DNA from 3 places in the Saccharopolyspora sp. NPDC050389 genome. Region 1 is predicted to be linked to each of the others. Evidence: riboswitches for the same ligand, from Rfam matches in the RefSeq annotation. Region 1 holds a riboswitch; each other region holds the start of a gene.

Region 1 (3,268 bases):
ACTGCATGGCGAGCTTGAAGCCGTGGCCGACCTCGCCGAGCACGTTGCGCTCCGGGACCCGCACGTTGTCGAACACCAGCGCGGCGGGCTGCCGCTCCCACGGGCCCATGATGTCGATCGGCTCGGACTTCCAGCCCGCGTCGCGGTCGGCCAGGAAGCAGGTGACGCCGCCGTTGGCGCCCTTCTCCCGGTCGGTCACGGCGAAGACCATCACGAAGTCGGCGTCGATGCCGCCGGTGATGAAGGTCTTCTCGCCGTTGATGACCCACTCGTCGCCGTCCTTGACGGCGGTGGTGCGCAGGTTCTTGGCGTCCGAGCCGGCGCCGGGCTCGGTGATCGCGAAGCAGGACTTGCGGGTGCCCTCGATCGTCGGGAGCAGGTAGCGCTCCTTCTGGTCGGCGTTGGCGTAGTAGAGGATGTTGTCGGCGTAGCCGCCGAAGCGGAACGGCACGAAGGTGCGGCCGAGCTCGACCTCGATGAGCGCCGTCATCACCGCCGACAGGCCCATGCCGCCGTACTCCTCGGGCGTCTGCACGCCCCAGAACCCGGCCTGCTTCGCCTTGTCCTGCAGTTCCCGCTGCTCGTCCTTGGTCAAACCGCGCTCCCCGGCCCGCTCGCGGCGCAGCACCTCCGGTTCCAGCGGCACCAGTTCGCGCTGGACGAAGTTGCGCACCCAGTCGCGGATGTCGCGTTCTGTGTCGGACAGCGAGAAGTCGACCATCGCCGGATCCTTTCCTGCGGCCAGCTAACTAACGACGTTAGTTTTGTGGCAGCCTAAGACGGTCTCGGCGACCGCCGCAAGGGATCCGACGAGGAGAAGACGTGCCCAGACCGACCATCCCCCGGCTGTCGCCGGAACGCATCCAGCGGATCGGGCTGGAGATCATCGACGCCGACGGCCTCGAAGCGCTGTCCATGCGGCGGCTGGCCGAACGACTCGGCGTCCGCGCGGCGTCGCTGTACAACCACGTGTCGACCAAGGACGAGCTGCTGCACGAGATCGCCGACGACGTGATGACCGCGGTGGACGTCTCGGGCTTCGAAACGGACTGGACGACCGGCCTGCGCACCTGGGCGCGCTCCTACCGGGCCGCCCTGATCGCCCACCCGAACCTGGTCCCGTTCCTGGCCTACGGCCCGGCCCGCCGGGAGAACGCGCTGCGCAGGGCGGACGCGGTGCACGGCGGCCTGACCCGGGCCGGCTGGCCGCAGCGCTACGCCACGATGATCGGCGCCTCGACGAAGTACCTGGTGGTGGGCTCGGCGATGGGCTCCTTCAGCGGCGGATTCCCGGATGACGCGGCGCTCTACGGCGACCGCTTCCCGCACCTGAACAAGGCCCACCTGCTCCGCGAGCACGCGGCGGAGATCGACGCCGACAGCTTCGAGCTGGCCCTGGCGGCCCTCGTCGACGGCTTGGAGAAGCAGTACCGCGAGCTCACCGCCTGACGCCCGCCCGAGATCACTCACCCTCCCGGTTGACGTGGGTCACGCCGGTTCGTAGCGTCCTCTTCGCACAACCGAATACCGCGCCTACGACGTCGTGCGGGAGAGACTCCGGCCCGGTCCGGGACTGGAGCGCCGAAGGAGCAATTCTCCCCAGCAAACTCTCAGGCACCGGCACCGCACGGCACCAGGCGAACACGGAGAAAAGCAGAAGCAGGCGCTTCTCGCCCACGGTGCAAGCCGTCCCTCGGGGCGGCGAAACTCTCAGGCCAATGACTCCGGGGAGACCGCCCGACCAGCGCAAGCCCGCGCAGGTCGGGGTCGAGGTGCCCCCGATAAGGTTGGACTCAGTGAGCTGACCGGCCCTCGACTGCCGACCGGCGCCCACCAGGAGGAGTCTCACCATGTCGTCGCCACGACAGACGCCCTTGCACCACGTGCACGAAGCCCTAGGGGCGACGTTCACCGAGTTCGCCGGCTGGCGGATGCCACTGCGCTACTCGGGCGACACCGCCGAGCACAACGCGGTGCGCAACGGCGCCGGGCTGTTCGACCTGACCCACATGGGCGAGATCCGGATCAGCGGGCCGCAGGCCGCCGAGGCGCTGGACTACGCGCTGGTCGCGAACGCGTCCGCGATCAAGCCCGGCCGCGCCCGCTACACGATGATCTGCAACGCCACCGGCGGCGTGCTCGACGACCTGATCGTCTACCGGCTCGGCGAGCAGGAGTTCCTGGTGGTGGCCAACGCGGCGAACGCCGCCGTGGTCTCCGCCGAGCTGGCCGAGCGCATCGGCGGCTTCGACGCCGAGCATCGGGACGTCTCCGACGACTACGCGCTGATCGCGGTGCAGGGCCCGAACGCGGTCGCCATCCTCGCGCCGCTGACCGACACCGACCTCGCCGAGGTCAAGTACTACGCGGGCTACCGCAGCCGGGTCGCGGGCAAGGACGTGCTGCTGGCGCGCACCGGTTACACCGGCGAGGACGGCTTCGAGCTGTTCACCGCGCCCGGCGACGCCGAGGCGGTCTGGCAGGCGCTGACCGAGTCCGGTGCTTCGCACGGCCTGCAGCCCGCCGGGTTGTCCTGCCGCGACACGCTGCGGCTGGAGGCCGGCATGCCGCTGTACGGCAACGAGCTGTCCGCCGAGCTCACGCCCTTCCAAGCCAACCTCGGCCGGGTGGTCAAGCTGGACAAGGCCGGCGACTTCGTCGGCAAGGACGCGCTGGCCGCCGCGGCGGAGAAGCCCACCGAGCGCACGCTGGTCGGGTTGAGCACCGAGCAGCGCCGGGCGCCCCGGCACGGCTACCGCGTGCTGGACGCCGACGGCGCCGAGATCGGCGTCGTGACCAGCGGCGCCCCGTCCCCGACGCTCGGCCACCCGATCGGGATGGCCTACGTGGACCGCGACCACAGCGAACCCGGCACGCAGCTGCAGGTCGACATCCGCGGCAAGGCCGTCGCGGTGCAGGTCGTCGAGCTGCCGTTCTACCGCCGCAATGCCTGAAGAGAAATACACAGGAGGCAACACCATGTCGACACCGGACCTGTTCAACGACCAGCTGGCCGCGGTGGACCCCGAGGTGGCGGCGGCGGTCGACGCCGAGCTCAACCGCCAGCAGACCACGCTGGAGATGATCGCCTCGGAGAACTTCGCACCGCAGGCCGTCCTTGAGGCGCAGGGCTCGGTGCTGACCAACAAGTACGCCGAGGGCTACCCGGGCCGCCGCTACTACGGCGGCTGCGAGCACGTCGACGTCGTCGAGCAGCTGGCCATCGACCGGGTCAAGGAGCTCTTCGGGGCGTCCTTCGCCAACGTGC
Region 2 (3,268 bases), on a different contig from region 1:
CCGAACTCGGGCCAGGTGATGGGCTCCATCTCGGCCGTCGCGTTGAGCTTCATCGTGCACGAGCCCAGCGGGATCATGCTGCGGTCCAGCGCGATGTCCTTGTCCGACAGCCGCCGCAGGTAACGCAGCAGCGAGGTCTCGGAGCGGTGGGTGTGGAACACCGGGTGGGTCAGGTACTCAGAGGTGCGCTCCAGCGCCGCGGGCAGCGCGTCCGGCGTCTCGATGTCGAGCTCGTCGACGTCGGTGCCGGCGATCCCGAACGCCTGCCACACCGCAGTCAGGTGCGCCCGCGTGGTGGTCTCGTCGCAGCTGATGCCGACGTGGTCGGCGTCCACCCGACGGAGGTTGATGCCGCCCCGGCGGGCCGTGGCGACGATGTCGTCGGCCTTGCCCGGCACCTTCGCGACGATCGTGTCGAAGAACTCCCGGTGCGGCACCTCGATCCCGCCGCGGCGCAGCTGCTCGGCGAGCACCGCCGCCATCCGGTGCGCGCGGGTCGCGATCGACCGCAGCCCGGCCGGGCCGTGGTACACCGCGTACATCGACGCCACTACGGCCAGCAGAACCTGCGCGGTGCAGATGTTGCTGGTGGCCTTCTCGCGGCGGATGTGCTGTTCACGGGTCTGCAGCGCCAGCCGGTAGGCCGGGTTGCCGTCGGCGTCGACGCTCACGCCGACCAGCCGCCCCGGCAGCTGCCGCTCGAGCCCCTTGGCCACGGCCATGAATCCGGCGTGCGGGCCGCCGAAGCCCATCGGCACGCCGAACCGCTGCGTGCTGCCGACCACCACGTCCGCACCGATCTCGCCGGGCGAGCGCAACAGCGTCAGCGCCAGCAGGTCGGCAGCGACGACGGCCTTCGCGCCGCGCCGGTGCACCTCGGCGATGATCTCCTCGTGGTCCCGCACCGCGCCGGAAGCGCCCGGGTAGGACAGCAGCACGCCGAAGAACTCGCCTTCCGGCAACGCCTGCGCGCCCGCGGAGAGGTCGGCGACGACGACCTCGATGCCCAGCGGCTCCGCGCGGGTCTCGATCACCGCGATGGTCTGCGGCAGCGTGTCGGCGTCCACCACGAACCGCGGCGATTTCGCCCGGCCCGCGCGGCGCACCAGCGTCATGCCCTCGGCCGCCGCCGTGGACTCGTCGAGCATCGACGAGTTCGCCACCGGCACCCCGGCCAGGTCGGCGACCATCGTCTGGAAGTTCAGCAGCGCTTCGAGCCGGCCCTGCGAGATCTCCGGCTGGTACGGCGTGTAGGCCGTGTACCAGGCGGGGCTCTCCAGCACGTTGCGCAGGATCACCGGCGGCGTGACCGTGCCGTAGTAGCCGAGCCCGATCATCTCGGTGTGCGGGCGACAGCGGCGCGCCAGCTCGCGCAGCTCGGCCAGCGCCTCGGACTCGGTGGCCGGCTCTGGCAGCGCCAGCTGCAGGTCGCCTTCCCTGATCGTGTCCGGCACGGCGTTCTGCCCCAGCTCCTCCAGCGAGCCGACGCCGATCACGTCGAGCATGCGGGCCAGCTCGGCCGGCATCGGGCCGACGTGCCGGTCGGCGAACGGCGTGCCGTGCTCCAGGGCGGCCAGGGGGATGCGGTCGTGGGTCACGTCGGTCATCGCCAAACCTCAATCGTCGCGGCGGCAAAGGGCGGCAGGCAGCCGGAACTGCCCTGCTCTCCCCCTCTGTCACTGTCCGCGAAGCGAACGCCTGAGAGCTTCACCCGGGAACCGGGCTTGCACCGTCGGCGGGGTGCACCACGACTGTGGTGCGCCCTCTTTCCAGAGGTATCTCGCCCGTGCGGTCCAGGTGGCCTGAGAGGTTGTCGGGGAGGGTTGCTCCTTCGGCGCCGACCGCGGCCGAGGCCGGGCCGGACTCTCCCGCACGGGGTCGGCGATGTGCCGCAGCTTACCCGATCAGGGGGCCCTAACGGACCAGCGATGTCACCGGCCGCACACCACCCGACCGGACCAGTCGGCTCAGCCGGTCTCGGCCTGCCGGTCGCGCCGGCGGCGGGACAGCTCGTCGTCCACCGGCACCAGCTCGGCGCCGTCGGCCCGCTCGGCCGGGAAGTCGTGGATCGTGCCGCTGATCTCGCGCATCGCACCGCTGACGGCGATGCCGAACACCCCTTGGCCACCCTGCAACAGGTCGACCACCTCCTCGGCAGAGGTGCACTCGTAGACCGTCGTCCCGTCGCTGAACAGCGTCAGCTTGGCCAGGTCCTGCACGCCCCGGTTGCGCAAGTGCTCCACTGCGACCCGGATGTTGTGCAGCGACACCCCGGTGTCCAGCAGTCGCTTGACCACCTTGAGCACCAGGATGTCCTTGAACGAGTACAGCCGCTGCGAGCCGGAGCCGGCGGCACCGCGGATGGACGGGCCGACCAGCTTGGTGCGCGCCCAGTAGTCCAACTGGCGGTAGGTGATGCCGGCGATCTGGCAGGCGGCCGGGCCCCGGTAGCCGACCAGTTCGTCCGGCAGCGAGGCGTCGGGGAACAGCTCGCCCTGCTCCACGGCAGCATCCCGGTTGGACGCTTCCTCGACCACGCCTGCCTCCCCTCGTCCGGCACGAAGCCGACGACGATCACCAGCTCCCGGACCATCGCGATCCGGGGCCGCGAACACCGCCCAGCGGCCGAATCACACCGGGGCAATTCGCGTAAGTTCGACGGTATGCCTGCCCCGCGGGGAGGTCAACGCGACGCGCGGGGCACCCGGACGACCCGGCCCCCGCCTGCTCGCGCAGACGGGGGCCGGGCTGTCTCGTCGGTCGATCGGCGGGCTCAGGTGTCGGCGCCGCGGAAGTCCTCCGGGGAGACGGAGTCCAGGAACTCGCGGAACTTCTCCACCTCGTCCTCCTGCTCGTCCGGGATGATCAGCCCCGCCTCGTCCAGCACCGACTCGTCGGCGTGGATGGGCACCCCGATGCGCAGCGCCAGCGCCACCGAGTCGCTCGGCCGCGCGGAGACCCGCACATCCCCGTCGAACACCAGCTCGGCGAAGAAGGTGCCGTCCTGCAGGTCGGTGATCCGCACCTGTTCCAGGTCGCGCCCGAGGGCGCCGATGACGTCCTTCAGCAGGTCGTGGGTAAGGGGTCTCTGCGGCCGCACACCCTGCTGCTCCAGCGCGATGGCGGTCGCCTCGACCGAGCCGATCCAGATCGGCAGGTAACGCTCGCCGTGCGCTTCGCGCAACAGCAGAATCGGCTGGTTTGCTGGTAGTTCAACTCGCACGCCGACGACGCGCATCTCGCTGCTCATCGTCACATCGCCTCCTCC
Region 3 (3,268 bases), on a different contig from region 1:
CACGCGTGGAGGGTGGCCAGGTATTCGGTGCCTTGCGTCCGGTCGTGCTCGCGCAGCACCGGCAGCGGGCCGAGCGTGCCGACGCCCGCGTCGGTCGACGCACCGGCCATTCGGCTGAGCACCACCAGATGCCAGTTCTCCTCGTACACCGCCACCCGGTCTCGCAGCTGGCCGGTGCGCAGCAGACCGACCAGCTCCTCGGCCTGCGCGCGCGACTGAGGGAGCTCGGCGACCGCCACCGGGTTGCCCACCGCGATCAGCGGGCGCGGCGAAGCGTCATGGGACGTGAGTGCATCCCGCAGGTCCGGCCAGCCGCCCGCGCCCACCCGGTCGGGCACCAGCGCGTAGAGCATGGTGCCGATCTCGGTGACCAGCGGGCGCCGCCCGATCCCGCGCGTGATCCACTCCCACATCGCCAGCCGGTGTCCCTCCGCGGGCCCTGCGGACGACGGCATTTCGATCGCGACGACCCGATGCGCCTCGTTGGGCACCGCCAGCTCGTTCGCGGCCACCCGCCAGCCCTCGCCGCCCTCCAGCAGCAGCCGCACCTGCTCGGCGGACCGGCGGCGCTCGGCGTCCGCCACCGCCCGCCACCGCAGCAGTTGCAACGCGACCAGCGGGGCGGTGTCGGCGAACGCGGTGGAGCGCTCCTCGGAAACCTCGCCGGGCACCACGGCCCACATCGAGCCGAGCAGTTCGCCGCCCATCCGGATCGGCACCACCAGCCGGGGCAGGGTGCCGTCCTGCTGGGCGGGCACGAAGATCGCCGAACTGCCCTTGCTGAGCTGGCGGAACGTGCCGCGGGCCCGGAACTTGGCGAGCACGTCGTCGGGCTGCTTGCGGCCCATGATCGTCGACACCCGCGCCGGGTCGGTGAGGTCCTGCCGGGCGGAGTAGGCCAGGACCTGGGAGTGCGCGTCCTCGATCGTGACCGGTGCGTCCACCACGTCGGCCACCGCGTCGGCGAGCCGGAACAGGTCGCCGACCCCGGTGCCGCGCGCGTCGGCCTCCTCGATGCCGGTCCCGGCCAGCGCGGCCCGGATCAGCCACACCAACTGCGCCCAGCCGGTGCCCGGCCGAACCTCCACCAGGGCGACCCCGGCTTCCTCGGCCGCTGCGGCCACCGCGTCATCAGCCGAGATCGGCGGCTTGAACAGCACCGCTGCCGCGCCCTGCGCGCCGCAGGCCCGCGTTAGCCGCCTCGCGTGCTCGCGGTCCGTGACGGCCACGCCGAGCACGAGGTCGCCGCCCGCCGCGGTCGGCGGCTGATCGGGTTCGGCGATGACGACGTCCCCCACGCAGACGGTCGGCTCTGGGCTGACCACGGTGCGCAGAAGCGTGGGGCCGACCCGCTCGACCAGCGCCCGGACGTCCAGCATCACCGGCCTCCTGAGTGCTTCGGGCCGCCGCCGGTCAGGTGGGGGAGGGCATTGACACCAGGGCTGGCCCGTTTATCGTTGCTGAGCACATCGACAATCGCATACCGGCCGTCGACCCCGTGCGGGAGAGACCCTGAGGACTCACGCCGAGCCGTCAGGGCGCCGAAGGAGCAAGACTCCCCACAAACTCTCAGGCACCCATGACCGTTCGGGCGAGGCAACTCTGGAAAGTGCGCGTCATCGCTGACGCTCCACCCACGGTGCAAGCCGCGAGAAACCGCGGCGAAGCTCTCAGGTTCCGAAACAGAGGGGGAGGCCCAGCCATCCCGGGCAACCCCTGCCCCTCGAAAGCCTTGGAGCCTCCTGACATGTCTCTGCCCGCGAACCTGCGCTACACCGAAGAGCACGAGTGGATCGAGGACCGCGACGAGCTGGTCCGGATCGGCATCACCCAGCACGCCGCGGACGCGCTCGGCGACATCGTCTACGTGCAGCTGCCCGAGGTGGGGGAGCAGATCGAAGCGGGCAAGCCCTGCGGTGAGCTGGAGTCCACGAAGTCCGTCAGCGACCTGTTCGCGCCGGTCACCGGCGAGGTCGTGGCGATCAACGAGTCCGTCGTGGACGACCCGGCGCTGGTCAACTCCGAGCCGTATGGCGAGGGCTGGCTGCTGGAGGTGCGCACCTCCGACACCGGTGCTCTGCTCACCGCCGAGCAGTACGCCGCGGTGATCGCGGAGTAGCGGGGAATCGGCGAGGGAGGAGACGGTCAATGGCGATCAGTGTCTTCGACCTGTTCTCGGTCGGTATCGGACCGTCCAGCTCGCACACGGTCGGCCCGATGCGCGCGGCCCGGATGTTCGCGCAACGGCTGCACAGCGCGGGCCGGTTGCCGCAGGTCAAGCGGATCAAGGCGGAACTCTTCGGGTCGCTCGGCGCGACCGGGCACGGGCACGGCAGCCCGAAGGCGGTGCTGCTCGGTCTCGAGGGGCACAGCCCGGAGACCGTCGACCCGGCGGCGGTCGAAGGCCGGGTCGCCGAGATCCGGGAGACCGGGCGGTTGCGGCTCGACGGCGTGCAGGAGATCCGGTTCACCGCGGACCGCGACCTGGTGATGCACCGGCGCAAGTCGCTGCCGCTGCACCCCAACGGGATGCGGTTCACCGCGACCGGCACCGACGGGGCCGAGCTGGAGAGTTCGGTCTTCTACTCGGTGGGCGGTGGTTTCGTCGTCGACGAGGACGCCACCGGCACCGATCGGATCAAGCCCGACGAGACCGCGGTGCGGTACCCGTTCCGGACCGGCGTGGAACTGCTCGACCGCACCGAGGAGTCCGGGCTGCCGATCAGCGGTGTGATGCTGGCGAACGAGCTGTCGTGGCGCGGCGGGGACGCCGTGCACAAGGAGCTGCTGGGCATCTGGCAGGTCATGCGCGAGTGCGTGGACAACGGGTGCCGGAACTCCGGAGAGCTGCCTGGTGGGCTGAAGGTCAAGCGGCGGGCGGCGGAGCTGGCGGCTTCGTTGACCGAGGCCGACGATCCGCTGGAGTGGGTCACCCTGTTCGCGCTCGCGGTGAACGAGGAGAACGCGGCCGGCGGGCGCGTGGTGACTGCGCCGACCAACGGTGCGGCCGGCATCGTCCCGGCGGTGCTGCACTACTACATGCGGTTCGTGCCGGGCGCGGACGACGACGGTGTGGTGCGGTTCCTGCTTGCGGCCGGCGCGGTCGGCGTGCTGTTCAAGGAGAACGCGTCGATCTCCGGTGCCGAGGTCGGTTGCCAGGGCGAGGTCGGGTCGGCGTGTTCGATGGCGGCGGCCGGGCTCGCCGAGGTGCTCGGTGGAACTCCGCGCCAGGTGGAGAACGCGGCGGAGATCGCGATGGAGCACAACC

What was found. Region 1 has a riboswitch for glycine ahead of gcvT (glycine cleavage system aminomethyltransferase GcvT). Riboswitches for the same ligand answer to the same signal wherever they lie in the genome.
Region 2: another riboswitch for glycine. It lies ahead of gcvP (aminomethyl-transferring glycine dehydrogenase); the one in region 1 lies ahead of gcvT (glycine cleavage system aminomethyltransferase GcvT).
Region 3: another riboswitch for glycine. It lies ahead of gcvH (glycine cleavage system protein GcvH); the one in region 1 lies ahead of gcvT (glycine cleavage system aminomethyltransferase GcvT).

What each region holds. Positions count from the first base shown of each region.
Region 1 covers NZ_JBFAKG010000019.1:7,235-10,502, reverse strand. The annotation lists gene AB0I53_RS14805 (acyl-CoA dehydrogenase family protein) at 1-721, opposite strand, end outside; gene AB0I53_RS14800 (TetR/AcrR family transcriptional regulator) at 823-1,449, shown strand; glycine riboswitch at 1,537-1,636, shown strand; glycine riboswitch at 1,637-1,735, shown strand; gene gcvT (glycine cleavage system aminomethyltransferase GcvT) at 1,851-2,954, shown strand; gene glyA (serine hydroxymethyltransferase) at 2,980-3,268, shown strand, end outside.
Region 2 covers NZ_JBFAKG010000049.1:59,012-62,279, forward strand. The annotation lists gene gcvP (aminomethyl-transferring glycine dehydrogenase) at 1-1,607, opposite strand, end outside; glycine riboswitch at 1,780-1,881, opposite strand; gene AB0I53_RS28740 (MerR family transcriptional regulator) at 1,968-2,537, opposite strand; gene AB0I53_RS28745 (bifunctional nuclease family protein) at 2,774-3,250, opposite strand.
Region 3 covers NZ_JBFAKG010000011.1:67,178-70,445, forward strand. The annotation lists gene AB0I53_RS09620 (helix-turn-helix domain-containing protein) at 1-1,379, opposite strand, end outside; glycine riboswitch at 1,492-1,596, shown strand; gene gcvH (glycine cleavage system protein GcvH) at 1,748-2,119, shown strand; gene AB0I53_RS09630 (L-serine ammonia-lyase) at 2,149-3,268, shown strand, end outside.